2 linked regions of the Prosthecodimorpha staleyi genome follow. The protein of the gene in region 1 interacts with the protein of each later gene in a pairwise test. Links are inferred from orthologs where the notes say so. Each region holds a gene or a part of one and is shown on either strand. Other genes may lie near its edges. The genes, in order: KL771_RS19800 and KL771_RS15285.

The links.
Region 2: the proteins of KL771_RS19800 (region 1) and KL771_RS15285 interact in binary tests that used the Escherichia coli proteins (3 or more experiments, as listed by UniProt). The link is inferred for Prosthecodimorpha staleyi from one-to-one orthologs.

Annotation. Positions count from the first base shown.
Region 1 is NZ_JAHHZF010000010.1:101,926-116,761, forward strand. The notes cover bases 318-3,618. They hold KL771_RS19800 ([protein-PII] uridylyltransferase), read left to right. Parts: upstream 318-649; coding sequence 650-3,418; downstream 3,419-3,618. Other genes in these bases: KL771_RS19795 (NUDIX hydrolase), read left to right, coding at 318-435. In the rest of the region: more of KL771_RS19795, read left to right, coding at 1-317; KL771_RS19805 (hypothetical protein), read left to right, coding at 3,663-4,058; hisA (1-(5-phosphoribosyl)-5-[(5-phosphoribosylamino)methylideneamino]imidazole-4-carboxamide isomerase), read right to left, coding at 4,281-5,012; imidazole glycerol phosphate synthase subunit HisH, read right to left, coding at 5,035-5,685; KL771_RS19820 (DUF2628 domain-containing protein), read right to left, coding at 5,682-6,218; imidazoleglycerol-phosphate dehydratase HisB, read right to left, coding at 6,220-6,813; KL771_RS19830 (M48 family metallopeptidase), read right to left, coding at 6,957-7,709; KL771_RS19835 (hypothetical protein), read left to right, coding at 8,052-8,651; KL771_RS19840 (hypothetical protein), read left to right, coding at 8,813-9,316; KL771_RS19845 (sulfotransferase), read left to right, coding at 9,452-10,315; KL771_RS19850 (DUF2852 domain-containing protein), read right to left, coding at 10,399-10,851; KL771_RS19855 (hypothetical protein), read right to left, coding at 11,147-11,641; KL771_RS19860 (glycosyltransferase family 2 protein), read right to left, coding at 11,835-12,650; KL771_RS19865 (DUF1127 domain-containing protein), read right to left, coding at 12,862-13,014; KL771_RS19870 (CoA-acylating methylmalonate-semialdehyde dehydrogenase), read left to right, coding at 13,414-14,836.
Region 2 is NZ_JAHHZF010000007.1:150,828-165,093, forward strand. The notes cover bases 3,828-6,558. They hold KL771_RS15285 (P-II family nitrogen regulator), read left to right. Parts: upstream 3,828-4,889; coding sequence 4,890-5,228; downstream 5,229-6,558. Other genes in these bases: KL771_RS15280 (acyl-CoA thioesterase), read left to right, coding at 3,828-4,489; KL771_RS15290 (ammonium transporter), read left to right, coding at 5,248-6,558. Outside these bases: leuC (3-isopropylmalate dehydratase large subunit), read right to left, coding at 1-396; KL771_RS15260 (L,D-transpeptidase), read left to right, coding at 696-1,208; KL771_RS15265 (c-type cytochrome), read left to right, coding at 1,320-1,646; KL771_RS15270 (HPP family protein), read right to left, coding at 1,627-2,109; KL771_RS15275 (ubiquinone biosynthesis hydroxylase), read right to left, coding at 2,242-3,540; more of KL771_RS15280, read left to right, coding at 3,626-3,827; more of KL771_RS15290, read left to right, coding at 6,559-6,822; KL771_RS15295 (dihydrofolate reductase family protein), read left to right, coding at 7,041-7,571; KL771_RS15300 (NAD(P)H-quinone oxidoreductase), read left to right, coding at 7,859-8,854; KL771_RS15305 (DUF1013 domain-containing protein), read left to right, coding at 9,099-9,803; KL771_RS15310 (YifB family Mg chelatase-like AAA ATPase), read right to left, coding at 10,198-11,727; KL771_RS15315 (substrate-binding domain-containing protein), read right to left, coding at 11,929-12,870; gshB (glutathione synthase), read right to left, coding at 12,884-13,834; KL771_RS15325 (YraN family protein), read right to left, coding at 13,916-14,266. UniProt on the Escherichia coli protein: Involved in the regulation of nitrogen metabolism. Regulates the activity of its targets by protein-protein interaction in response to the nitrogen status of the cell.

The sequences.
Region 1 (14,836 bases):
CGGCAGGTCGCCGCTCTCGTCTGGCGCCGCGAGCTCGACGGTTCGATCCGCATCCTGCTGATGACCTCTCGAGAGACCGGCCGCGCCGTGATCCCGAAGGGCTGGCCGATGCGCGAGCATGCCGACCACAGGTCGGCTGCCATTGAGGCCTATGAGGAGGCCGGCATTCTCGGCAAGGTGGCGAAGAAGCCGATCGGGCAGTATCGCTACTGGAAGCGGCTCGACACGCGGTTCATCTTCCTGACCGTCGACGTCTTTGCGCTCGAAGCCCGGGAGATGCGCACCGAGTTCCCCGAGCAGGGGCAACGCAGCATGAACTGGCTGGCTCCGGATGCCGCCGCGACGCTGGTCGACGAACCCGATCTCGCCGCCCTGATCCGATCCTTCAGTCCGAAATCGGCGCCTGCGCCGGTGTCGGAGGACCCGCAGGCCTGAGCGTGACTTTTTCGGTTGCCGGTCGCGCGATGATGGAAATCGGATCGCTCCCGCTTTAACGTTGGGATTCAGGTTCGGTGTCCGGTGCGTTCCCGAAAGATGGTTCACACGGGATCCGGTCCGACGACATCAGCACAAGGTTCGAATCGTCGGGACAATGGCGTCCCGGCGGGACAGGTGCCGGGGCGGGACAAGGATTTCGCACGACATGCCGATGAAGAGAGGGTTCGAAACCCTGATCGACGCCGCAGCCCTGCGGCGGCGGCTGACCGCCCTGGTCGAAGGTGGGGCGGATGGTGGCAATCCGGCGATCCGCGCCCAAGTCCTGGCGATCCTCAAGGAAGTCCGGGCACAGACCCGGGCCGAGATCGAGGCCATGCTGCTCAAGGACCGGCGCGGCTCGCTCTGCGCCGAGCGCCTGAGCCATGTCCAGGACGAGATCATCCGCGTCATCTACGATTTCGCGGTCCACCACGTCTATCGCGTGAAGAACCCGTCCGCGGCCGAGCGCATCGCCGTCACGGCGGTCGGCGGCTATGGGCGCTCGACGCTGGCACCGGGATCCGACATCGATCTCCTGTTCCTGCTGCCCTACAAGCAGACGCCCTGGGGCGAGAGCGTCATCGAATACATCCTCTACATGCTGTGGGACCTGGGGCTGAAGGTCGGCCACGCCACGCGCAATGTCGACGAATGCCTGCGCCTGTCCCGGTCCGACATGACCATCCGAACGGCCCTGCTCGAAGCCCGCTTCCTGTGGGGCGACGAGCCGCTGTTCCGCGATCTGGCGCGCCGTTTCGACGAGGAGGTCGTCCGCAATACCGGCCCCGAATACATCGCCGCCAAGCTCGCCGAGCGCGACGACCGGCTGAAGCGCCAGGGCACCTCGCGCTACCTGGTTGAGCCCAACATCAAGGAAGGCAAGGGCGGCCTGCGCGACCTGCAGACCCTGTTCTGGATCGCCAAATACTTCTACCGCGTCCGCAGGCCGGAGGAGCTGATCGCGGCCGGCGTGCTGTCGCGGGCCGAACATGTCCGCTTCAAGCGCTGCGAGGACTTCCTCTGGGCGGTGCGCTGCAACATGCATTTCGCGACCAACCGGTCGGAGGAGCGCCTGTCCTTCGACCTGCAGCGCGAGATCGCCCAGCGGCTCGGCTATGTCGAGCGCGCCGGCATGCGCGCCGTCGAGCGCTTCATGAAGCACTATTTCCTGGTCGCCAAGGATGTCGGCGACCTGACCCTGATCTTCTGTGCCGCGCTCGAGGAGCAGCACGTCAAGATCGCGCCGGTGCTCAATCGCTTCATCAAGCGGCTGACCAAGCGCCATCCCAAGACGCTCGGCAGCGGCGCCTTCATGGTCGAGAACGACCGGATCAACGTCACCGGCCCGGACGTGTTCAAGCAGGACCCGGTCCGCCTGATCCGCATCTTCCAGCTCGCCGACAAGGAAAACCTGGCATTCCACCCGGATGCCATGAAGCTGATCACACGCTCGCTCAGCCTGATCGACGACGAGCTCAGGAACAACCCGGAGGCCAATTCCCTCTTTCTCGATGTCCTGACCTCGAAGAACGATCCGGAGACCGTGCTGCGCCGGATGAACGAGACCGGCGTGCTCGGCCGTTTCGTTCCGGAATTCGGCCGCGTGGTCGCGATGATGCAATTCAACATGTATCATCACTACACGGTCGACGAGCACCTGCTGCGCTCGATCGGCGAACTGTCCGAGATCGAGAAGGGCACGCGCAAGGCCGAACTGCCGCTCGCCTCGGCGATCCTGCCCGGCGTTCAGAACCGGCGCCTGCTTTATGTCGCGCTGTTCCTGCACGATATCGGCAAGGGCCGGCCGGAGGATCATTCCGTCGTCGGCGCGCGCATCGCCACCAAGCTCGGGCCGCGCTTCGGGCTGACGCCGGCCGAGACCGATACGCTGGTTTGGCTGATCGAGAAGCATCTGGTCATGAGCATGGTGGCGACCAGCCGCGATCTCAACGACCGCAAGACGATCCGCGACTTCGCCGCCGTGGCGCAGAGCCCGGAGCGGCTGAAGCTGCTGCTGATCCTGACGGTCGCCGACATCCGTGCGGTCGGCCCGGGCGTGTTCAACGGCTGGAAGGGCCAGCTCTTGCGCACGCTCTACTACGAGACCGAGCCCTATCTGGCCGGCGGCCACAGCCAGATCACGCGCGACCAGCGCGTCGCAGCGGCCAAGCGCGAACTGGTCGAGAAGCTGGACGGCTGGGATGCCGAGGAGCGCGAGGACTATGTCGAGCGCCACTATGCGCCCTACTGGCTGCGCGTCGACCTGCCGCGCAAGATCGAGCACGCCCAGTTCATCCGCGCCGCCGTGCGCAGCGGCCGCAAGCTTGCCACCAACGTGACCCCGCGCGCCTTCGAGGGCGTGACCGAGATCACCGTGCTGGCGAGCGACCATCCCCGCCTGCTCTCGACCATCGCGGGCGCCTGCGCGGTGGCCGGCGCCAACATCGTCGACGCGCAGATCTATACGACCACCGACGGCCTCGCCCTCGACACCATCTTCGTCAGCCGCGAATTCGCCGACGACGGCGACGAGCAGCGGCGCGGCTCGCGCGTTTCCGGCCTGATCGAAAAGGCCCTGGCGGGCGGCGAGCGCCTGCCCGAACAGATCGAGCGCAAGGCGCTGGCCAAGCCGCGCGTGAAGGCCTTCCAGCTGCCGACCGACGTGATCGTCAACAATTCCTGGTCGGACCGCTTCACCGTGATCGAGGTCTCCGGCCTCGACCGGCCAGGCCTGCTCTACGACCTGACGCGCGCCATCTCGGATCTCAGCCTCAACATCGCCTCGGCCCATATCGCCACCTTCGGCGAGCGGGCGGTCGACGTTTTCTACGTCACCGACCTGTTCGGCCAGAAGGTCGAGACCCGGGTGCGCGAAAAGGCCATCCGCGAACGCCTGATGCGCTCCTTCGACGGCAAGCGCGACGTCAAGGCGGCTTCGTAGGAGCGGTTCAGGCAGACATTCGCAGCTTGCGGATGTCCGGTCGATTTGACGTTGCGGTCCCGATTTTGCCGGATCTGCTTTTGGGGCCGACAGCTTCAGTTCATCGACACAACTTGAATCCCCGAGGAAGTATCGCCACGGTTTTCAAGACAGCCCAAGCACAGAATATCCCATACACATATGCGGTTTCTTTTTGGAGATAATCGACCTTCCATTACGTGAAAATTTTGTTCGGAGATTTGATATGCAGGATATATTTTGCGGCCGCATGTTCCAATTTTGGGAATATACCGTCAGTCACGGATCTCTCTTGATCCGAAGCCCCGCGACAAGCGAGACGGACAAAACGCTCGACATTGTCGCCTATGCGGTTGAGTACGTTTCGATTCCCCGCCATTTCGGGGACATTTCCATTGCGCGAGCAACTCAATCTGAGGTTGTTGATGTCGCAAGACTGGTAGACAGAACTCTGCATGAGACCTGCAAAGTCTGGACGATTGAAAGCAGCGGATCCCGATTTCTGATCGCGGCAACGTTTCTTCAGTTCAGGGAATACAATGGATCTATTTTTGATAGCCCTTTTAGAGATCTTTGGGATAATTATGATGCCAATTCCCGATTGATTTTGCATTTCCAATAGGCACTATACGAACGAGCAACATAAATTATACCAGCTTCACAGGTTCTCCGATGGTCCGATTTCTGTCGGATATCGCGCGGCTTGCTGAATTCGGCGAGCGAGATTCGAGCACAGGCTCCCCCGACTGCTCCCAACCCTGACACCCCCCCAACACCATCCCGTGGCAGACGACCGGACTGGCTTCCATGCAGGCCGTATGGCGATAGGCCCGCAGTCGCCCCGTCACGCCGCCGCGGCGAGCCTGGCCAGGGCGGCGACCGGGTCGATGCGGCCGTCATAGAGGGCGCGGCCGGAGATGGCGCCTTCGAGGAGGCGGCAGTCGGGCGCGCAGAGCCGTTCGATATCGGCCATCGAGGCGAGGCCGCCGGAGGCGATCACCGGGATCGAGACGGCGGCGGCCAGCGCCAGCGTGGCCTCGAAATTGATGCCCTTGAGCACGCCGTCGCGGTCGATGTCGGTATAGACGATCGCCGCCACGCCGGCATCCTCGAAGCGGCGGGCGAGGTCGACGGCCTCCAGCTCGGACGCCTCGGCCCAGCCCTCGACCGCGACCCTGCCGCCGCGCGCGTCGATGCCGACCACGATCCGGCCCGGGAAGCGCGCCGAAGCGGCCTTGACCAGGGCCGGGTCGCGCACCGCCACGGTGCCGAGGATGACGCGGTCGATGCCGGCCTCCAGCCAGGTCTCGATGCCGGCCATGTCGCGGATGCCGCCGCCGAGCTGCATCCGCATCGATACGGCGGCGCGGATCGCCTCGACGGCGGCGCGGTTGACCGCGCGGCCCGCGAAGGCGCCGTTGAGGTCGACAACATGCAGCCAGGGGAAGCCCATCGCCGCGAAGGCGCGCGCCTGGGCGGCCGGATCGTCGTTGTAGACGGTGGCTGCATCCATGTCGCCGAGCTTCAGGCGGACGCAGACGCCGTCCTTCAGGTCGATGGCGGGAAAGAGAATCATCGCGCGGGATCCGGGCCGCCCGTCAGGGCGACCATTTCAGGAAGTTGGCGAGCAGGCGCAGGCCGAGGGTCTGGCTCTTCTCGGGGTGGAACTGGGTGCCGAAGATGTTGTCGCGCGCCACGATCGCGGTGCGCGGGCCGTCATAGTCGGCGGTCGCGACCAGGTCGCGGTGATGCTTGGTCGAGAAGGCGTAGGAATGCAGGAAATAGGCGTGCAGTCCGTCGGGACCGAGCCGGATGCCGTCCAGGACCGGGTGCGGATTGACCGCATCCATCGTGTTCCAGCCCATATGCGGCACCTTGAAGGAGGCGTCCGACGGCTCGATCGGCTCGACGACGCCGTCGATCCAGCCGAAGCCGTCGATCTCCTCGTGCTCCACGCCGCGCGTGGCGAGCAGCTGCATGCCGACGCAGATGCCGAGGAACGGGCGGCCGCGATGTTCGACGAACTCCCGCAGCGCCTCGTCCATGCCGGGCAGTGCGGCGAGGCCGCGCCGGCAGAACGGGAAGGCGCCGTCGCCGGGCAGCACGACCCGCTCGGCCTTGCGCACCACCTCGGCATCGCGCGTCAGCACGATGTCGTGGCCATAGCCGATCTCGCGCGCCACCCGCTCCAGGCCCTTTTCGGCCGAGCGCAGGTTGCCGGCGCCGTAGTCGATCAGCGCCACCGTCACGGCCGCGTCTCCGTGAAGCCGACGATCGGCGGCAGCGCACCGCCGCCGGGCACGACCGGGCGGGACGCGGCGGGATCGGGCGTCCCGGCGGATGGGGCGCCGGCCGGCGCGTTTCCGGCGGCGCGGGCTTCCGGCACGCGCGCCCAGGCCGGCGGGGCCTTCTCATGCACCTTGTTGAAATAGAGCCGCTCGGCCTCGTCGTGACCGCCGGCATGGATCAGCCCGACCAGTTCCCAGCCGCGCCGCTCCAGCGTGCGCCGGCGGGCATCGTTGGCGACGATCGCGAACCACAGCCAGAACAGCCAGAACAAAACCGCCCCGGCGATGGCGTTGACCTGAACCCCGAGCGTCGCGATCGCGGCGACCGCCAGCGTCCAGCCGATGAGCACCAGCCACAGCCGATGGCGCAGGATCCAGATCGGCCCGAACAGCAATGCCATCCAGCTGATCCGCTCGCGGATGAAGACGGCCCGCTCGGCATCGTCGAGCCGGCTGTCGCCGTCGGGGGGGGCATGCACCGTCCAGATTGCCATGTCAGCCCCCGAGGCTTCCCTTGGTGGAGGGGATCGCGTCCGCGCGGCGCGGATCGATCGCGACGGCGGTTCTCAAGGCGCGCGCCAGCGCCTTGAAGCAGCTCTCCGCAATGTGGTGGCTGTTCGACCCGTACAGATTGGCGACATGCAGCGTCACGCCGGCATTCATCGCGAAGGCGCGGAACCACTCCTCGACCAGTTCGGTATCGAACTCGCCGATCTTGGGGCGCGGGAATTCGGCCTGAAAGACCAGGAAGGGCCGGCCGGAAATGTCGATCGCGCAGCGCGTCAGCGCCTCGTCCATCGGCAGATGCACGTCGGCATAGCGGGTGATGCCGCGCATGTCGCCGAGCGCCTGCCGGATCGCCTGGCCGAGCGCGATGCCGACATCCTCGACCGTATGGTGGAAGTCGATATGCAGGTCACCCTCGGCGCGGATGTCGAGATCGATCAGCCCGTGGCGGGCGACCTGATCCAGCATGTGGTCGAAGAAGCCGACGCCGGTCCGGATGTCGGAACGGCCGGAGCCGTCCAGATCGACGGACACGGTGATGTCGGTCTCGCGGGTCTTCCGCGCGACGGTCGCCTTGCGCATGGGGTCCTCAGGCTTCGAATGCGAGGCGGTTCTACCGCATGTTCCGCCCGGGCGAAATCGTCTCGTCGAAAAGAAGCGGCCGGGGTCCGATGTCTGGACCGTCACAAGAGGCGGGCCGGTCGAATGTCCGGACCGCCGGGCGCTCAGCCGTAGGCATGCAGGCCGGCGCCGTGGCGCTTCAGCCAGAGGCGGCCGCGCTCCATGTCGGGGCAGGTCTCCGCGACGCAGCGCCAGAAGCGGACGGAATGGTTCATCTCGCGCAGATGCGCGACCTCGTGGGCGACCAGATAGTCGAGCACGAAGGGCGGCGCCAGGATGACCCGCCAGGAGAAGGACAGTTCGCCCGCCGCCGTGCACGAGCCCCAGCGGCTGACCGTATCCTTCAGCCGGACCGCGCTGGCGCGGACGCCGAGGCGGCCGGCATGCAGCGCCACCGCCGGCTCGATATCGCGCCGCGCCTCGCGCCGGAGGAAATCGGTCAGCCGGCGGGCGAGATGCTCTTCGGCGCCGGCGACGCAGAGATGCGGGCTGCCGCCGATCTCGTCGATCCAGACGGTGCCGCGCCGGTCCGGGCGGTGGAAGATGCGATGGTCGAGCCCGCGCAGGGGGACGACGGCGCCGTGCGCGAAGCCGACCTTGCCGGGCCGCCGCGCCAGCCGTTCGGCCAGCCAGCCGCGATGCCGCTCCAGAAAGGCGACCGCCTCGCCGATCCGCCCGGATTTCGGCAGGGTCAGCACCGGCTCGTCCGATCCGGTCGGCAGCCGCAACGAATAGCGCCGCGCGCGCGGCTCCACCTTCACGGCGATCCGGACCGGCCCGTCGGGCAGGTCGAGATCGACATGGCTCGGCACGACGCGCGGCGCCGGCGGCGAACGGGTGAAGGCGAACAAGGACATCGTTTCGGCGAATCGTGCAGAGCCCCGCCCCATGATGCGGGACCGGGACGGCGCGGGGAAGGGCGGGTGGTGAAGCCGTAACGGTTGGTGTTTCGGCGCCTCCGATGCGGATCTTGGTCGAGAACGACCGTCGATATCGATAAGATGATCCCCCCATGCGCCGATTGCATTTGAGGAACAGCGTGGCTCCAATGTGGGAATGCGTCCGACCCCAAGCCCGTCCGCCCAACCACGTCGCCAATCCCAGCAGAGGACCGATCCAGCCTCGCCACGTCGTCGCAGAAGTCCGATCAGACGCCACACCAGAAGGGAAACCGATATCTGGACCGCATCATCGGATCGATGCGCTTCACCTTCAGGAACAGAAACTTATTTGACGTGGGCGTTTCATCCATGAAACGGATTTTCTTCTTTGCAACCCCCAGCGACATCGTCCCCGTGCTGGCGCGGTTCGAAGCCGGCGAGCCGCTGAAATTCGTGGAAATGGGCGTGACGACCACACCCAACAGGGCGATCTACTTGACTTCAAATGAAATTCCCAACCCCGGCATCGCAACTCATGAAACCGGCAGCATGTCGGAGGCCTACTTGGTGTCTCACAGAGATACAAAGAATGCCATAACTGGCTTCATTGACAGAAAAGGTGAGAATCGTTGGAGTCTGGCAAATTCCGATAATGAGGACTCCGTGATATTGACGATTTCAGGTCTTTGGAAAACGGGAACCTTGCTGCCAGGAAACATTGCGACGCTTCACTCAAGTCAAGCCGCCCAGCAGCTGATGAAGCGGTTCCAATCCGCCTTAAGGCGGGAGGGCTTTTCCCGGATTCGAGGCTGGTGGCTTGGCGCCGAGGCGCTTGAAAGATTGAAGGCCGGCAAGAGACTGACGGTCACTGCCGAACAATCGCCACCGCAGTTCGATTTTGTTCTACCTGAAGGGTGAACAATGATTACATTCAGAGGCAATCCATTCCATAGATTACACGAAAAAGATCGACGCGCGTATCTTCTCGCCGCATGCCCATGCAATTCACGATACATGTTGAATGGAGCGCAGGATAAAGCAACGGGCACAGAGATTGTACCCCATCCAGAACCAGCACTATGAGCCTCGCCTCGATGGTCATCAGGCGCTTCAAGCGCAACGGGCGGAATGGCGCCTTTCTTCGGGTGTTCGACCACTTCGATGAACGCCAGAAGCATCGGATCCTTGCAAGCTTCTCACCGGCGCCCGGTGAAGTACCCCTCATCGCGGAATTGAGAGGCGATGACGTTCGATTGCTCCTGACGGATTTGCGTTTGATTTCGAAAACAGGATCACATGAATATTGTTTCAGGGCGGTGGAGATCGAAGATGCGAGACTGCCAATCAAGAAGATGATTGCTAAGGGAAGTCACAAAGCGGACACTGCGGATATTGAATTGAAGCGACGGAATGGCGGATATCATGTCCTGACGGCAGAGAATGGGCCCCCACTCTTCGGGCTCCTGAACGCCATTCTCTGTTGGATCAACACAACGTCCCGTTCAGCTGAATCATGCCCGGATACAATCACCAATGACCTGCAAGGCGCGGACAGCGGCAATGTCGTCGGGGCTGCGAGCTGACACCGGAGACGGGCCCGGCCCCTCCGTGCCGCTTGGCAAGCCGCATAAAGGGAGACAGGCGCCGCTGCGCACTTTGCCCGCCGACTTGCAGACGGTCGCTCTCCGTCCCATCCTGGCCCGATATTTCGGGTCTTCATGGAAATCGAGGACGGAGCCTACAGGTTGACGGGGGAACCATGGGAGCCGGTTGCCATCGGTGGCATCGGCGGGAGTGGAACACGCATCGTCGCGACGCTTCTGCAGCGATTGGGACGCGTGATCGGTGACGACCTGAACGAATCCCTGGACAATCTCTGGTTCACCTTGCTGTTCAAGCGGAGAGGCGCGCTCCTCGATACGGATCGGGATTTCGCTCGACTGTGTGACATCTTCTGGGATCGCATGGGCGGTTCCGGCGGAGACTGCCCTGACGCGCGCGCCAGGCTCGACGCCCTTGCGGCCCAGGATCGCATGAAACACAGTTCATCCTGGCTGCGGGCGCGGGTCGCCTCCTGGCTCCAACGCCCCGTCACCTTGGGCCGGCCGTGGGGCTGGAAGGAGCCGAACACCCATATCGTGGTCGACCGGCTGTTCCGGATGAAGCCGGCCTTGCGCTACATCCACATCGTCCGCAATCCGCTCGATATGGCGCTGAGCTCCAATCAAAATCAGCTGGAATGGTGGGGGCCTGTCCTTCTCGATCGTCCCGTGATCGTGGGCCCGAAGGATGCCCTGAGCTACAATTGTGCGGTGATCCGGCGCATTCGGAAGATTGCCGCCGATCATGGCGAACGGGTCTGCCTGATCGACTACGATCGGCTTTGCCGGGAGCCTGCCGAGTCCTGCGAAACCCTGGCCGGATTCATCGGTGCCCAGGCCGATGCCGACACATTGGAGTGGTTTTCGGACGCGATCCGCCGCCGAACGCCAGCGGAAGGACGCGGCAGAGAGATCGATCGCTCAATGCTCGACGCCGGCGACCTCGAATTCGTCGCATCGCTCGGCTATGCGATCGGCTGACGGTCCTGCGATAAGATCGGGCGCGGCAGGACCGCCGGCGCCCACTGGGACGCCGGCGTCGACAGTGTCATCGCGGGCAGGGATCAGGCCGTGGTCGGGCCGTCCTGGCGGCGGCGGCGTTCTTCCATGAAGCGGTCGAACTCCTGCTGGTCGCGGGCGCGCTGCAGGTCGCGGACATAGGTCTCGAATTCGCGCCGCTCCTGGTCGAGGCGACGGCGTTCGGCATCGAGGCGCTCCATCTCGCGGCGGCGATACTCGTCGAAGGCCGCATTGCCGGTGCGCTCCGCGAAGGCGCCCGAGCGGCGGACGGTCTCGGCAGCGTCGCGCCAGCCGCCGAAGCCGGTCTTCTCGCGGAAGCCCGCGCGCAGGCCCTCGGCGAAACCGCGGATGCGGTGTCCGAAGAACACATAGGCGAGCGCCGCCACGCCAAGCGGCCAGGCGATCAGAAAGCCCAGGATCGTCAGTCCGACCGTCAACGGCGTGAAGCCGGGGCGGCCCGCCTGGGCGGCGTCATAGGTCGTGTTGCAGTGCATCATGTCGGCTCCTTGCTGTCCGGCAGGATTCGGCAAGGCCCGGACCGCCCCGTCCGGCTTGCAGAATCCTGCACGGTGTCGTGCCGGCCCGCCAACCGTCGAGGCTGGAACACCGGCACCACATCGACGTGGTCCCCGCGGCCGGTCCGTTCAAGATCTTGAATTTAGCCGGGACTGCTCCCATGCGGCCTGCGACGGCACCGCCCGGCGAGGGGCATGCGCCCGATCGGCGGACCTCTCTCAGGTCCCGCAGACGGACGCTTCGCCAGGAGGCAGGCCGATCCCGGGGGGCCAGCCCCTACCGGAACTGCGACGGCCGGAACCGCCGCAAGGCAAGCACGCCGAGGACCGAAAAGAGCACCAAGACGAGCCCTTGGGCAATCGCGAAGGGCGGCTCGGACTGCGTCGGGGCGAGCGCCCGCAGCGGCCCGATCTTCTGGAAGGCCTGCACGACGCCGACGAAGACGTTGAGATAGAGGGCCAGCACCGCCGTTACGACATAGATCGCCCGCCAGGGTCCCGACAGGCTCTTGATGTAGAGCGCCACGATGGCGCCGGTCAGCGCCAGCAGCGACACCACCCCGACCCAGTGGGAGGGCAGGAAGGTTTCGTAGGGAAACATGAAGCCGGTGACGCTGGTCGCGTCTGTGCTGGCCAGGAACAGCAACGTCCAACCGGGGCGGAAGCGCCCGGCGACGAGATCGGCCAGAACGACCAGCCCCGCGCCGATGCCGACAAGACTGAGGACGACGTGAAGGGTCGTGAATGTCGAAAGCGACAGTCCCAGGATCATGGCTAGGGCCTCCTCGGCGGGCGGCGCACCGGCTGCGCCGATGGCGGCACCGAACCGTCCGATTGCCGACACCATCCGCACAACAACCTATACCTGATCTCGCGTCGCAATACGCCGCCCGGCGCGGCACGCGTTCCGCGACGCCGCGGCCCCGATGACGGCCGTCCGGGTCCCCCGTTCGGGTCGGCGCCCGCTACACCTCGGCATCGGCAACCCGGGGCAGGTCGCGCCACCAGCGCCGCGCCCGGTGAAAGCGGTGGTGGTCGATCGTCGAGTCCGCAATGTCGATGGTCGCGCGCTCGAAGGCGTTCCAGTCTTCCGCCAGTTGTTCCCGGCTCCAGAAATATTTCTTGCCCCAACCCTTGGCGATATCCAGCTCGCGCGAGCGGGTTCCGGACTGCTCGTGACGCCTCTGCGTGCGCTCGAAATCCAGATACTTGTAGTGCAGCAGCAAAAGCTCGTCGCGCGGCGGCAGGCGGATTTCGCCGGTCGGCTGGCAACTGTGGCGCCCGGTGGCGTAGTTGGTGGCTTCGATCCGGTCGGGGTCGAAAAGCCCAAGCTTGCTCATCTTGACCCAGGGCGCGCCGCGGGTCAGGTGCGCGCAGAGCAGGAGATCGGCCGGTTCCGGAAACTGCGCCGAGATCATCTGGTAGCCGAGCGCCGGGATCAACGTGACCACACGCTCCCGGCTGACCGCAAGATAGCGCTCCAGGTCGGGATGGTAGAGATGCTCGTCGATGTCGGCGACGATCACCCAATCCGCGACGCCCCGGCTTTCGTGCCAGACCTGGTCGGAGAATCGGACGCTGGACAGGATGCGCGATTTCGGATCGCCGGGCGGCAGGGTCCGCAAGGTCACCTTCGGATGCGCCCGCAGAATCTCGATCGAGCCGTCCGTCGAGCCGTCATCGTAGACGAAATAGCGGTCCACGACAGGGTCGTAGTGGCGGAACATGAAACCGAGCATGTCCGCGTCGTTCCAGCACCGCGTGTAGAGATGCACCGTCATGGATGATGCCGTCCGGCCCACCGCTTCGCCTGTTGGTCGACAAGCCAGCGAACGGGAACGCCTCGGAAACCCGCTGCGGCCGCTCGGCCAATCGGTGATATCTCAGTCCGTCACGACCGTCCATGGCGCGCCCAAAAGGCCCCCGAAACGGCGCGAGCCGCCCGGCAGGACCGGGCGGCTCGCGCAGGGAATGCAGGATTCCCGGATCGTCTCAGCGGACGGCTTCACGGGCCAGGCGCGGGATGTCGGCGCGCGGGATGCCCAGATCGGCAAGCTCGCGGTCGTTCAGGCCGCCCAGTTCCCAGACGGTCGCCCGGTACTTCCGGTAACGCGACCACGAATCGGCAAAACGCTTCAGCATCATGATGTTCTCTCCTCTGCATGCGGCGGCGGTTCAGGCGCCTACCGCAATGCAACGAACGCAGTGCAACATAATGTGCAGTGCAACATGATACCAGCCGACTGCCGGAACGGCAGCCATGCAACGACGGCATGCCGCCTGACGTTTCCTTAATCAGCCATTCACAATTGCCGCGTCGCCGGGCGAAGCCGGTCCGGCCGGCCGCCCCACTAGCCGGACATGCGCGATCCGGTCCGGGCCTTATCGGGCGGCGTGCGCAGAATCCTGCCGGCCGGGCGGGAACCCGCCGGGATTAGCCCGGCTGGCCGATGGACGAGGCGGGACCGGGCCTGCTAGGCATGGCACCCTGGAAACACAATCCGCCCCGGCGGCGAGATCCGCGCGGTGAACCGGAGGGAACGCATGCGTCACTATGGGCACTTCATCGGCGGCAAGACTGTCGCCGGCACGTCCGGCCGCGAGGCCGATGTCTTCGAGCCGATGACCGGCGAGGTCGTCGCCAAGGTGGCGCTGGCCACCAAGGCGGAGGTCCGTGCCGCGGTCGAGAATGCCAAGGCGGCGCAACCGGCCTGGGCGGCCACCAACCCGCAGCGGCGCGCACGCGTGCTGATGAAGTTCCTGGAACTGGTCCAGCGCGACTACGACGCCCTTGCCGACCTGCTCGCCCGCGAGCACGGCAAGACCGTCGTCGACGCCCGCGGCGACATCCAGCGCGGCCTCGAGGTGGTCGAGTTCGCCATCGGCGTGCCGCACCTGATGAAGGGCGAATATACCGACGCGGCCGGCCCGGGCATCGACATCTATTCGATGCGCCAGCCGCTCGGCGTCGTCGCCGGCATCACGCCGTTCAACTTCCCGGCCATGATCCCGCTGTGGAAATGCGCCCCCGCCATCGCGGCCGGCAACGCCTTCATCCTGAAGCCGTCCGAGCGCGACCCCGGCGTGCCGATGAAGATCGCCGAGCTGTTCCTCGAGGCCGGACTGCCGGCCGGCATCCTCAACGTCGTCAACGGCGACAAGGAAGCCGTCGACGCGGTGCTGGACGATCCGGACATCATGGCGGTCGGCTTCGTCGGCTCCACCACGATCGCCGAATATGTCTATTCGCGCGGCTGCGCGGCCGGCAAGCGCGTGCAGTGCTTCGGCGGTGCCAAGAACCACATGATCATCATGCCGGATGCCGATCTCGACCAGGCCGTCGACGCCCTGATCGGCGCCGGTTACGGCTCGGCCGGCGAACGCTGCATGGCCATCTCGGTGGCGGTGCCGATCGGCGAGGCCACGGCCGACCGCCTGATCGAGAAGCTGGTGCCGCGCGTGGAAAGCCTCAAGATCGGGCCGTCGACCTCGCCGGACGCCGATTTCGGCCCGCTGGTCACCAAGGCCCACATGGAGAAGGTGCGCGGCTACGTCGATCTCGGCATCCAGGAAGGCGCCAAGCTGCTGGTCGACGGCCGCGGCTTCAAGATGCAGGGCTACGAGAACGGCTTCTACATGGGCGGCTGCCTGTTCGACAACGTGACCAGCGACATGCGCATCTACAAGGAGGAGATCTTCGGACCGGTCCTCTCGGTGGTGCGCGCCAAGGACTATGACGAAGGCCTGAAGCTCGCCAACGACCACGAATACGGCAACGGCGTCGCCATCTACACCCGCGACGGCGACAGCGCCCGCGACTTCGCCTCGCGCGTCCAGGTCGGCATGGTCGGCGTCAACGTGCCGATCCCGGTGCCGCTCGCCTACTACACCTTCGGCGGCTGGAAGCGGTCGTCCTTCGGCGACCTCAATCAGCACGGCCCGGATTCGATCCGCTTCTACACCAAGA
Region 2 (14,266 bases), on another replicon or contig:
GGTGTGGCTGTCGCCGCACACGATAGTCATGCCCGGCAGGGTGAAGCCCTGTTCGGGCCCGACGACGTGGACGATGCCCTGCCGGCTATCGAGCTCGTTGTAGTACTCGACGCCGAACTCCTCGGCATTGCGCGCCAGGGTCGCCACCTGCAGGGCGCTCTCCGGATCGTCGATACCGTGGCTGCGGTCGGTGGTCGGGACGTTGTGGTCGACGACCGCCAGCGTCTTCTGCGGCGCATGGACCTTGCGATGGGCGACGCGCAGACCCTCGAAGGCCTGCGGGCTGGTGACCTCGTGCACCAGATGGCGGTCGATATAGAGAAGGCAGGTTCCGTCCGGCTGGGTGTCGACGACGTGATCGTCCCAGATCTTGTCGTAGAGGGTGCGCGGGGCCATGCCTTCGTCTCCGTACGGTCGCTCGCCCGGCCGGCTCTGATGTCGCTCGGGCGTCATAGGGGTCGGGCGTGAATACCTGAAACCGGCCGCGGACGGAAGTCAAAGTCGCGCCTTCCATGCGCATGACGCGCCTGCATCCGATGGCGGCGCCCCCGTCCGCCGGCCGGCCGGCGCCGCCCCGGACCCGCAAAATCCCGCATGAACCGTTCGTGAACCACGTCTCCTAGGCAATATTCAAGTTCTGTCGTTTACTGAATGTGCCGGAAGGTCTTTTGACCGGGACGCTTTCGGAGGGAGTCATGCGTATTTCACATCTTCGCAAGGTCTTGGCCGGTGCCGTGCTGCTGGCCGCTTTCGCCTTTGCACCGGCGGCCGTCGCGGGCGAAACGGTCGCATTCGATTCGAGCTATGCCGCCGGCACCATCGTCATCAAGACGGGCGAGCGGAAGCTCTATTATGTCACCGGACAGGGTCAGGCGATCCGCTACCCGATCGCGGTCGGCATGCCGGGCCGCGAATGGACCGGCACCAACACGGTGGCGCGCAAGGAGGTCAACCCGACCTGGCAGCCGCCGGCCGCGGTCCGGGCCGACAAACCCGGCCTGCCGAGCCTGATCCCGCCGGGACCGTCGAACCCGCTCGGACCGCGCGCGATGGTGCTGGCCTGGGGCGAATACGCCATTCACGGTACGAACAAGCGCAGCTCGATCGGGACCCGCGCCTCCTACGGCTGCATCCGCATGTACAATGAGCATGTCGTCGAGCTGTTCGACCGCGTCTCGGTCGGAACGCCGGTCGTGGTCCTGCGCTGACCGGACCAACCGCGCGACCCCCGTATTAATTCAGATGACCGCCCGCGGGTCGGTGGCTAGGCTGGCAGGCCAAGCTCCGGAGCGGGCGGTTCGATTTCGAGGAGGAAGCGCATGCGTCGATGGGGTCTTGCGGGTCTGACGGCCGTTCTCGCGCTGGCGGCCATCCCGGCCGGCGCCGCCGGGCCGGACGCCGCCAACGGCGCGCGGCTGGCCAAGCGCTGGTGCGCGGAATGCCATGTCGTCGCGCCCGGCCAGGCCCAGGCCAGCGCCGACGTGCCGGCCTTCTCGGCCATCGCCGCCGACCCGACCAAGACCGTCGACCTGCTGACGACCGTGCTGACCGTTCCCGAGAAGGCGCATACACGCATGCAGAACCTCAATCTGTCGCGCGTCGAGATCGCCGACCTGATCGCCTATATCAGGACCCAGAAGCCCTGACGGACCTGCGGCTCAAGCGATAGAGCCAGGCCGCAGCGGCGACCACGATGGCGCCGATCGCCACCGAGGCGACCGCCATGGCCGGATCCGCGCCGACAATCAGGATCGGATCGCCGCCGGCGGGCGGCTGCATGCAATGCAGCGCCTGCATCACGACGATCGCAAGGCCGACCGCCAGCGCCGCGGCCCAGGGCGACGGGCCGAGCAGAATGGCGACGGCCCAGCCGGTCAGGCTCGAAACGGCGTGGCCGGCCAAAATGATCCGCGGCCGGGCGAAGGCGCTGTCGGGCAGCAGGAAGGCGACGATCACGGTCGAACCGAGCGAAGAGGCCAGGTGGCCGATGCCGGTTGCGCTCTGCAGCGCGACGATCGCGGTCAGGCACAAGCCGGCCAGGACCGCAGCCCGAGCCGCCTCGCCGACTCCGGTCGGAACGGCGAGCAGATCACCTAGCCGGAAGAGCATTCTCGTCGTCCGGGACGACCTCTGGGTCCTGGTCATGGCGCCGATGATGCACGATCCCTGCCACGATCGTCACCGGTCCGGCTGCCCGATCGACGCATGGCCGCCCTGTCGGGCGACACCGACGCGGTTTGGTCAGATGGCCTCGCCGCGCATCAGCCGCGGCATGTCGCCGCCGATGCCGGCGGCCTCGCGGATGAAGCGGCGCTTCAGGCCCGGCAGCCGGTCGACCAGGCCGAGCCCGATGTCGCGGATCAGCCGGATCGGCGTCAGGTCGTTGGAGAAGAGCCGGTTCAGCACGTCGGTGACCATGCCCATCTCGAAGGCGTCGTAGCGCCGCCAGAGCTGGTAGCGCTCCAGCACGTCGAGCGCGCCGACATCCTGGCCGAGGCGGCGCGCCTCGATCAGCACCTCGGCCAGCGCGGCCGCGTCGCGGAAGCCGATATTCAGGCCCTGGCCGGCGATCGGATGGATGCCGTGGGCGGCGTCGCCGCACAGCGCGAAGCGCGGGCGGACCCAGTCGCGCGCCAGCGTCAGGCCGAGCGGATAGGCGTGGCGCGGGCCGGCCTGGCGGATCGCGCCGAGATGGCGGCCGAAGCGGCGCTCCAGTTCGAGCGCGAAGGTGAAATCGTCGCCCTCGACCAGCCGGCGGGCCTCGTCGGAACGCTCGGACCAGACCAGCGACGAGCGGTGGCGGCCCTCGGGGTCGTCGGCGAGCGGCAGGATGGCGAAGGGTCCGGACGGCAGGAAATGCTCCTCGGCGCGGCCTTCGTGCGGCCGCTCGTGCGCGATGGTGGTGACGATGCCGGACTGGCCGTAGTCCCAGCGCACCGTCCGGATGCCGGCGAGATCGCGCAGCCGGGAGCGGGCGCCGTCGCAGGCGACCAGCAGGCCGGCCTCGATCCGGCGGCCCGAAGTCAACGTGAGCCGGGTCGCGCCAGGGCCGGTCTCGAAGCCGGAGACGCTGTCCGGTGCGATCAGGGCGATGCCGGTCGCGGTGGCGGCATCGAGCAGCGCCCCGACCATGGCCGCGTTGAGCACCATATGGGCGAAAGGCGTGCCGTCCTCCAGCGCCCCGCCGAAGGTCAGGAAGACCGGCCGGACCGCATCGCCGACACGGCTGTCGGTCACCACCATCTCGGTGATCGGCTGGGCGGCCGGCGCGATCGACGACCACACGCCGAGTCGGTCGAGCATCGCGCGGGCGGCCGACGCCACGGCGGAGGCCCGGCCGTCCCGACGCAGCGCCGCGGGCGGCTTCGGCTCGACGACGGCGACCGCGAGGCCCGGATCGGCCGCCTTGAGCGCGAGGGCAAGGGAGAGCCCGACATAGCCGCCGCCGGCGACCACGACATCCTGACGCTCGGACATGTCCTTCGAACTCCTGCTGCGCTGCCGCCGGACGGCCGGCGATCCTGCACAACGAAATAGCACCGCGACGCGATTTCGCCAGACCGGCGGGTCGACATTGGGGTTCGCCCGCCTGTAACTCTGTGGCAACCGCCGACCGGAGTCCCGCATGAAAAGCGCCGTGGAACAGCTTCTGGACTCGCTCGATCTGGAGCCGCTGGAGGTCAACCTGTTCCGCGGCCGTTCGCTGCAGGTCGGCTGGCAGCGCATCTTCGGCGGCCAGGTGATCGGCCAGGCGGTCGCCGCGGCCGCGCGCACCGTCCCCGACCGGGCGATCCACTCGCTGCACGCCTATTTCCTGCGTCCGGGCGATCCGTCGCACCCGATCGTCTACGAGGTCGACCGCATCCGCGACGGCGGCAGCTTCACCACCCGCCGGGTGCTCGCCATCCAGAAGGGCGAGGCGATCTTCTCGATGGCGGCGTCCTACCACAAGGCCGAGACGGGCCTCGCCCACCAGATCGCCATGCCGGACGTACCTGGCCCGGACGACCTGCCGAGCGAGGCGGAACTGCGCGAACGCTATTTGGCCGAAGCCCCCGAGAATGTCCGCCGCTACTGGATGCGGCCGCGACCGATCGAGATGCGCCCGGTCGACTTCCGCCATTATGTCAGTCGCGAGCCGCTCGAACCGACGCAGTTTGTCTGGTTGCGCGCCACCGGCCCCCTCCCCGACGACCCGTCGGTGCATGCCGCCGTGCTCGCCTATGCGTCTGACACAACCTTGCTCGACACGTCGCTCTTCGCACACGGCCGGTCGGTCTTCGACCACGACCTGCGGCTGGCCAGCCTCGACCACGCCATGTGGTTCCATGCACCGTTTCGCATCGACGACTGGCTGCTCTACGCCCAGGACAGCCCGGTGACTGGCGCCGGCCGCGGCTTCAACCGCGGCACCCTGTTCGATCGCACCGGGCGCCTGGTCGCCTCTGCGGTCCAGGAGGGCATCATCCGTCAGGTGAGGCAGAGCTGACCTGCCTTAGAATCAGGCAGGATTTGCGGCGGATTTTCGGCGTATCCCGCGCTGCAGCAGAGGTCCGAACCGCGTCGGCGGAACCGCACCGGCGATGTTTGATCGATTATTAGGCAGTATCGCCCCCTGCTCCGCGCCGGCACCCCCGTCGGATTCCGGCAATCTGCCTATTCTGTGGTCACATCTCTGCCGACCAGGATGGCCGACTCCCCGGTGGCCGCGATTCCTATCGTGATCCCAACATGTTGCGACGCTGCCCGGAGTTGGCACGGAGATTGATTCCCATCTGGGCACCGGGGGCCGAGCCGCGCCAATACGCTACTCGTCACCGAATTCGTTCGACGGCCCGACCGGGCCGAACAGGCCCGCGAGCGGGTACAGGAGAAACGGGAAAGCGTTCATGAAAATCGTGATGGCCATCATCAAGCCGTTCAAGCTGGACGAGGTGCGCGATGCCCTCACGGCGATCGGCGTGCAGGGTCTCACCGTGACCGAGGTCAAGGGCTACGGCCGCCAGAAGGGTCACACCGAGATCTATCGCGGCACTGAATACGCGGTCAGCTTCCTGCCCAAGATCAAGATCGAAGTTGCGGTCGCCACCGACCAGGTCGAAAAGGTCGTCTCTGCGATCTCGTCCGCGGCGAAGACCGGCCAGATCGGCGACGGCAAGATATTCGTCTACGGTATCGATCAGGCCGTCCGTATCCGCACGGGCGAAACCGACGTCGAAGCGCTCTGAACTTAGGAGTTCCTGTAAAATGTCGATCTCAACGATGCTTTCCGGGCACTCCCGGACCGCCCGGACGGCGGCCACGGCGCTCGGCATCCTGGCTCTCACGACGCTCTCCGCCGCGGCGGCCGGTCCCGAACCGAACAAGGGCGATACGACCTGGATGCTGATCTCGACCATCCTGGTCATCCTGATGACGCTGCCGGGCCTGGCCCTGTTCTACGGCGGCCTGGTCCGCTCCAAGAACATCCTGTCGGTCCTGATGCAGGTCCTGTGCGGCTTCTCGCTTATCTCGATCCTGTGGGTCGTCTACGGCTATTCGGTCGCCTTCTCGAGCAACCCGAACGAGGCGATGAACCCCTATTTCGGCGGTCTGTCGAAGATGTTCCTGTCGGGCGTGCTGACCGCCGATCCGACCGCCGGCCTGAGCTTCGCCAACACGGGCACCTTCTCGAAGGGCGTCGTGCTGCCGGAGATCGTGTTCGTCATCTTCCAGCTGACCTTCGCGGCCATCACCCCGGCCCTGATCATCGGCGCCTTCGCCGAGCGCATCAAGTTCTCGGCCGTGATGGTCTTCCTGGTCCTGTGGTTCACCTTCGCCTATCTGCCGATGGCCCACATGGTCTGGTTCTGGGCCGGCCCGGACGCCTACACGCTCGCCGCCTCCAATGCCGACGCCATCAAGACCGCGCTCGGTGAGGAATCCGCCAAGAAGTTCCTCGACATGCTGGCCGCGGCCGGCGAAGACAAGGCCAAGGTCGCCGAAGTGCTCACCGCCTATGGCGATGCGCTCGGTGCGACCGCCGGCTTCCTGTTCCAGAAGGGCGCGATCGACTTCGCCGGCGGCACCGTGGTGCATATCAATGCCGGCGTCGCGGGTCTCGTCTGCGCCATCATGGCCGGCCGCCGCGTCGGCTTCGGCAAGGAGAACATGGCGCCGCACAACCTCGTCCTGACCATGATCGGCGCTTCGCTGCTCTGGGTCGGCTGGTTCGGCTTCAACGCCGGTTCCAACCTCGAGGCCAACGGCCTGACGGCTCTCGCGGTCCTGAACACCATCGTCGCCACCGCCGCCGCCGCGCTCGCCTGGAGCCTCGCGGAAGGCATCACCCGCGGCCATGCCTCGATGCTCGGCGGCGCCTCGGGCGCGGTTGCCGGCCTCGTCGCTGTGACCCCGGCCGCCGGCTTCGCCGGCCCGATGGGAGCGATCGTGATCGGCCTCGTCGCCGGCATCGTCTGCTTCTGGGCGGTGACCTCGCTGAAGTCGATCTTCAAGTATGACGACAGCCTGGACGTCTTCGGCGTGCACGGCATCGGCGGCATCGTCGGCGCCATCCTGACCGGCATCTTCGTCGATCCGGCCCTCGGCGGCGCCGGCGTCACCAACTACCTGGCGACCGAGGCCACCGCCGTGGTCGGCTACGACCGCGCCGCGCAGATCACCTCCCAGCTCTGGGGCGTCGGCGTCTCGGTGGTGTGGACCGCGGTGGTCTCCGTCGTCGCGTTGCTCCTGATCAAGGTCACGATCGGCCTGCGCGTCTCCGAGCCCGCAGAACGCGAGGGTCTCGACATCACGAGCCACGGCGAGCGCGCCTACAACTAAGCCGTCTTCCACCCGGGCGGGTCGGTCTCCTCCCGACGACCCGCACGCGACGGCCACTTCGCCCCGGACGGCTTCCGTCCGGGGCTTTTCTTTGCCTGGAGAGCTCCGCCGACCCGCAAGGTCCAGCCGACGCTCAGATTTTCCCGCCGCCTGCGGGACACCGAGTTGCCCGCTCCGGCACCGTTCCGCGGCCGCGTCCGGTTGGGTAGGCTGGCACAATGACCGAGGTGATTCTCTACATCGCGCATTCGATCGACGGCTTCATCGCCGACCGAAACGGCGGAATCGGCTGGCTGAAGCCCTATGACGGCACCGATTTCGGCTATGACGGATTCATCCGGCGGGTCGACGCGGTGGTGATGGGCCGCAGGACCTATCAGGACTGCCGCGGCTTCGGGACCTGGCCCTATCCGGGCAAGTCGACCGTGGTGATGACCAAAGGGGCACCGGTCGACGGCGACGGTCTGGCGGTTTTCGACGGGCGCAGCCCGCAGGAGATCCTGATCGATCTCGAACATGCCGGCCGCAAGACCGCCTGGATCGTTGGCGGCGGCGGACCGATTCGGGCCTTCCTCGATGCGGGTCTCCTCAAGCGCCTGATCCTGTTCCAGATGCCGGTGCTGCTCGGCGCAGGAACCCCGCTCTGGCCGCCCGGCCGCAAGAGCTACACGGCCACCTTGCGCCGGACCGTGGCCTACGAGATCGGCGTGGTCGAAACGGAGTACGAGATCGGCCGGACCTTCGTCTGAAGCGCCGGTGCAGACGGGGCAGGCGCGACGCCGACGCTTCGGCCGCCATGAGCCGGCGTCATGGCCGACGGCTCGATCGCAGGGGCCGGGGCCGGTTCATTTCGTGGGAGCGGAACACCAGCATATTGACGGTGCTGTCAATTCGGCCGGAGACCGGGTAAGTCGCGATGTCCCTGTTGGGGATCGGCTTCCAAGGGTCGATGCAGCAATTCCGATTCGAGGGAAGTTGGGCTAGTGTCCCGAGCCTTGGCGGGCGCAGCGCCCGCGCGTCCTCTCGGAGATGTTCGATGCCGCTGCCCGAATCCATGACCGCGATCGGCTATGAGGCGCCCGGCGGGCCGGAAGTGCTGATGCCGGTGTCGCGGCCGGTGCCTGCGCCGGGACCGGGCGAAATCCTGGTCAGACTGTCGGCGGCCGGCGTCAACCGGCCTGATGTCCTGCAGCGCCAGGGTGGCTATCCGCCCCCGAAGGGCGCCTCCGACATTCCGGGCCTGGAGATCGCCGGCGAGGTGGTGGCGCAGGGTCACGGCGCGGGCCGCTTCGGCCTCGGCGCGAAGGTCGTCGGCCTGGTCGCCGGCGGCGGCTATGCCGAATATGCGGTGGTGCACGAGACCAACGCGCTGCCGGTGCCGGGCGGGCTCGATCCCGTCGCCGCAGCCGGCATCCCGGAGACGTTCTTTACCGTCTGGTCGAACGTGTTCGACCGCGCCGGCCTGAAGCCGGGCGAAACCTTCATGGTTCATGGCGGGACCTCGGGCATCGGCACGACCGCGATCCAGCTCGCCAAGGCCTTCGGCGCGACCGTGATCGCGACCGCCGGCTCGGCCGCCAAATGCCAGGTCTGCCGCGATCTGGGGGCGGATCTCGCCGTTGACTATCGCGAGCAGGATTTCGTCACCGCCGCCAAAGACTTCACCGGCGGACGCGGCATCGACGTGATCCTCGACATGGTCGGCGGCGACTATATCGAGAAGAACCACGAGGCGGCGGCCATCGAGGGCCGGATCGTGCAGATCGCCTTCCTGAAAGGGCCGAAGGCGACGGTGAACTTCACCCGCCTGATGCTGAAGCGGCTGGTCCATACCGGATCGACGCTGCGGGCGCGCGAAGTGCCTTTCAAGGCGGCGATCGCCACCGCCCTGCAGGCGAAGGTTTGGCCGTTGATCGAGGCCGGCACGGTGCGGGTCGTGATGGACTCGACCTTCCCGCTTGCCGAGGCGGCCGCCGCCCATGCGCGCATGGAGACGAACGCCCATATCGGAAAGATCGTGCTGACGGTCTGAGACAGCCACCGGATCGGCGCCTCCGCTGACAGCGGGCGCCGGGCTGGACCCGGCCGGCGGCCTGCCGGCGCGAACGGCTGTCGATGGTCCGAAGGTCTCCGGCCGACCGGCGCCGCGCCGCAGCACAATTCGTTGCACAATGGCGGGGCAGCGCGTATATAGTCGGCAATCCCGTCAATCGACGAAAGATTTCAAGCCTCCCCCCGAAGGCCACCGGGAGAGGCCACGAGGAGGGTCCGCCCCGATGTCCAACGCGCCGAATACGCCGCTGATGCCGAAGGCGACCGCCGTCTGGCTGGTCGAGAATACCGGGCTCAGCTTCGAGCAGATCGCTTCCTTCTGCCGGCTGCACCCGCTCGAAGTGAAGGCGATCGCCGACGGCGAGGCCGCCCAGGGGATCAAGGGCCTCGACCCGATCATGTCCGGTCAGCTGACCCGCGACGAGATCGAGCGCGCCCAGCGCGACATTCGCTATCGGCTGAAGCTGGCCGAGCGGAAGGTGCGGGTGCCGGAGGCCAAGCGCCGCGGTCCGCGCTATACCCCGGTCTCGCGCCGCCAGGATCGGCCCAACGCCATCCTATGGCTGCTGCGCAACCACGCGGAGCTGAAGGACGCGGCGATCATGCGCCTCGTCGGCACCACCAAGACCACGATCCAGCAGATCCGCGAGCGGACGCACTGGAACGCCGCCAACCTGCAGCCGATGGACCCGGTCACGCTCGGCCTGTGTTCCCAGCTCGAACTCGACCTCGAAGTCGAACGCGGCTCCAAGGGCGCGCCGAAGCGCGAGGAAGGCGATCCGAATGCGCAGGTGCTGCTCTCGGTCGAGCAGACCACGTCCGCCGCGGCGCTGGCCGAGCAGGACGAGGAGAAGGAGCTCGACGCCGAGAAGATCTTCGCCAAGCTCAAGAGCCTCAAGGGTCCGGTCGAGCCCGACGAAGAGATCTGACCGCGCGCGGATCGCGAATCCCGGTATCCGGCGGCCATCAGGCCGCCGGTTTCGTATCGGCCCCGGCACCGGCCACTGCACCGACCTCAAGATCGCCTACCGCCGACCGGAAGACCGCCCCGGTCGGCCTTGCGCCGCGACGACAGCGAGGCGCGCCGGCGACTGCCGTCCCGGCGCGCCAATCGTCCCGGTCGACCGACGCCGCCCCTCCCGGCCACAAATGGCTCCGACGGTTGGACCCGCAAGCGGCATGGGCCTGTCCGTCGGCGACGCGCGTCCGTACGGGCCGCCATTCCGGTACCGCGACATCACTCCGACAACGTGCGGGCCGATATGGCGCCGCCCATGTCCGAGGGCTCCCGCAGCCCCGTCGGCCCGCAGGCCTGCCAGGCGGTCAGGCCGCCAGCAATCGCTCTCCGGCGCCGCGATAGCCGATCGCCTCGGCGATATGGATCCGGCCGACCCGTTCCTCGCCCTCCAGATCGGCCAGAGTCCGCGCCACGCGCAGGACGCGATGATAGCCGCGCGCCGACAGTTTCAGCGCCTCGGCCGCCTGGGCGAGAAGCCGCGCGCCGGTCGCATCGGGCCGGGCGATCTCGTCGATCACGGAGGCGCTGCAGGTGGCATTGGTGGTGCCGGCGGGAAGTCCAAGCGCGGAGAAGCGTGCGGCCTGTACCGACCGGGCGGCGGCGACGCGCCGGGCCACGGTGGCGGAATCCTCCGACGGTGCCGGCATGACAAGATCGGCGGCGGTAACCGCTGCGACCTCGACCCGGAGATCGACCCGGTCGAGCAGCGGGCCGGACAGCCGTTCCTGGTACTCCGCCGCGCAGCGCTCGCCGCGGCGGCAGACGAAGCCCGGCTCGCCGGCCCGTCCGCAGCGGCACGGATTCATCGCGGCAACCAGTTGCATCCGGGCCGGATAGGAGACCCGGTGGTTGGCGCGCGCGATCATCACGCTGCCGGTCTCCAGCGGCTGGCGCAGGCTGTCGAGCACCTGCGGGTGAAACTCCGGCAGTTCGTCCAGGAACAGGACGCCGTGATGGGCGAGCGAGACCTCTCCCGGCCGGGCACGGAAGCCGCCGCCGACCAGGGCTGCCATCGAAGCCGAATGATGCGGGGCCCGGAACGGCCGCCGATTGGACAGCCGGCCTTCGGCCAATTCGCCGGCGATCGAGGCGATCATCGAGACCTCGAGCAGTTCCTTCGGATCGAGTGGCGGCAGGATCGAGGGCAGCCGCGCGGCAAGCATCGACTTCCCGGACCCGGGCGGGCCGATCATCAGGAGGTTGTGCGAACCGGCCGCCGCGATCTCGAGCGCCCGCTTGGCGGTCTCCTGCCCCTTCACGTCCTTCAGGTCGGGCATCGCCGCCGGGTTCTCGCGCATGCGCGGCTCCGGCCGGGCGATCACCTGGGTGCCCTTGAAGTGGTTGGCGAGCTGCACGAGGCTGCGGCCGGCGACGATGTCGATATCGGGGCTGGCCCAGGCCGCCTCCGAACCGCAATCGGCCGGGCAGATCAGTCCGCGCCCCATGGCATTGGCGCCGATCGCCGCCGGCAGAACGCCGGCGACCGGCGCGATCGTGCCGTCGAGCGCCAGTTCGCCGACCGCCACGAAATCCGCCAGTTGGTCGCCCGGCAGGGCCCCGATCGCCGCCATGATGCCGAGCGCGATCGGCAGGTCGTAGTGGCTGCCCTCCTTCGGCAGATCGGCGGGTGCCAGATTGACCGTGATATGCTTCAGGGGCAGGCCGAGCCCGGTCGCATAGAGGGCGGCGCGAATGCGCTCGCGACTCTCCGCCACGGTCTTGTCGGGCAGACCGACGATGGCGAAGGTCGGCTTGCCGCTGGTCAGCTGCACCTGGACATCGACCGGAACAGCCTCGATGCCTTGAAACGAGACCGTCGCGACATGTGCAACCATCGGCACCAAGCCCCTCTACGAAATCGCCCCATTCATAGAACGTTCCAGGAACTTATGCAACCACAATTCGGCGCCATACAAGAGATGCGAGCAATCCAGCGTCGATCCGCAATCAGCGACAGGGGCGAACGAAATCCGAACAACCGAAGGAAACGGCACCCTCTGGGTTGTCGGCGGTTGTACGATGCGAACACACCGTGATCAGTTCGGCGCCTTGATCAGGTCCAGCCGGGTGAAGGTGTCGAAGCCGACATAGACCACCTCGGGCACCTTGCGGCCCTGCTTCAGATCGACCAGCAGGTCGACCGCCTTGACGCCCATGTCGCCGGGTCTTTGCCCGACCAGGACATGGCCCAATCCTTCCCGCACCAGCGCCTTCTGGGCCGGCAGGGCATCGGCGACGACCAGAACGGTCTGCGCCTGATCGATGCGCTGCTTGTACTTGGCGACCAGCGCCCGCCACTCGTCGGCGGCCAGCATCGGCCAGGCGCCGACCGAAATGATCAGGTCGATGTCGTTGCCGCCGGCAAGCGCGCGGTCGACCATGCGCACGGCATCGGTGAAGGTGCCGTCGGTGACCAGCGGCGAGGTCTTCGCCTCCGTCCACCCGGTCGAGAGCGCGTCGCGCACGCCGGCGATGCGCTCGGCCAGATTGGGCAGGGTCGGGTCGGCGGTGACGATCAGGAAGCGGCCGCCCTTCGGTTTCCAGCGCCGCGCGGAGGCACCGAGCGTGCGGCCGAAATCCTTCGCATTGGTGCCGATGAAGGCCTGCCGACGGCTGCGCGGCTGGTCGCCGTCGAAGGTCACCACCGGGATGCCGGCCGCCACCGCTTCGTCGATCGCGGCGGTCACGTCCGGCATCGTCTCGGGCGAGACCGCGATGCCGTCGATCCCCTCCTTGACCAGATCGCGGATCAACTGCGCCTGACTGCGCGCCTCCGCGCCGCCGGGCGCGGCATAGACACAGGTGATCGACTTCAATTCGCGTGCGCGCTCGCCGCATCCGTCACGGATGGCCTGAAAGAACGGGCTTTCGCCGGTCGGCGGCACGATGGCGAACTGGTAGGCCTGCGCCGACACGGCGGCGCTCCCCGCCAACAGGAGCAGGAATGCAGCCGCAACCGACTTCGTGATCCCGGCCATGCCGCCCTCCCGTTCAGGCCCGCCCTGCCCGTCGCGCTTCGATCCGGTCCCAGAGCATCGAGGCGATATCCGGGCCGCCAAGCCGCTTCACCGCCCGGATGCCGGTCGGCGAGGTGACGTTGATCTCGGTCAGAAAGCCGCCGATCACGTCGATGCCGACGAAGATCAGGCCGCGCTCCCGTAGCGCCGGTCCGAGCCGCGCACAGATTTCGCGCTCGCGCGCCGTGAGGTCGGTCGCAACCGCCTGGCCGCCGCGAACCATGTTGGAGCGCAGGTCGTCCGCCGCCGGGACACGATTGATGGCGCCGGCGAATTCGCCGTCGACCAGGATGATGCGCTTGTCGCCGTCACGCACCTCCGCCCGGTATTGCTGGGTTACCCAGGGTTCGCGGAAGGTGGTCGAGAACATGTCCATCAGCGAGCCGAAATTCTCGTCCTCGGCCTTGACCCGAAACACCGCCGCGCCGCCGTTGCCGTAGAGCGGCTTCATCACCACGTCGCGATACTCCGCCCGGAAGGCGCGGATCTCGTCGGCGTCGCGCGAGATCAGGGTCGGCGGCATCAGATCGGGGAATTCGGTCACGAAGACCTTTTCGGGCGCGTTGCGCACATGAGCAGGGTCGTTGACCACCAGCGTCTTCGGATGGATGCGCTCGAGCAGATGTGTCGCGGTGACGTAGTGCATGTCGAAGGGCGGGTCCTGGCGCATGTGGACCACGTCGAATTTCGAGAGGTCGACCCGCTCCTTGTCGCCGAGGGTGAAGTGATCGCCCTCCTGGTCGCGGACTTCCACCGGCTCGACCACCGCGAACACCTTGCCGTCGCGCATCGCCAGGCGGTCGGCGGTGTAGTGCCAGAGCCGGTGCCCGCGGGCCTGGGCTTCGAGCATCAGGGCGAAGGTGGAATCGCCGCGGATGCGGATGCCCGCGATGTGGTCCATCTGTACGGCAACGTCGAGCGGCATCGGCAACTCCGGTCCTGCGATCCTGTTTCGTGTACCGCCCCCCGGGGCGGCCGACAATCCGGCGCGACACTCGGCAGGATGTCACGCGCCGGGCCGGAAGGCATCCGGCATGTGGTGCGGCCAGCGCCGCGGCACCACCGCAACGAGGTCGAATCGCTGGTCGAAATCCTGCAGGGCAGGCCGGCGCATGATCCATATCTCGGCAGCCGCCGCGATGCGCCCGGCGGTGCGATCATCGAGCGCCTCCAGGGCCGCGTCGAGCGTGGCGCGCGCCTTGACCTCGACGAAGACGACCGTGCGGCCCTTGCGGGCGACCAGATCGATCTCGCCGCCCGCCGCCCGGAAGCGGCGGTCGAGGATGGCATAGCCCTTCAGCCGCAGAGCCCAAGCCGCGCGCGTCTCCGCCGACAGGCCCCAGCGATAGGCCAAGAC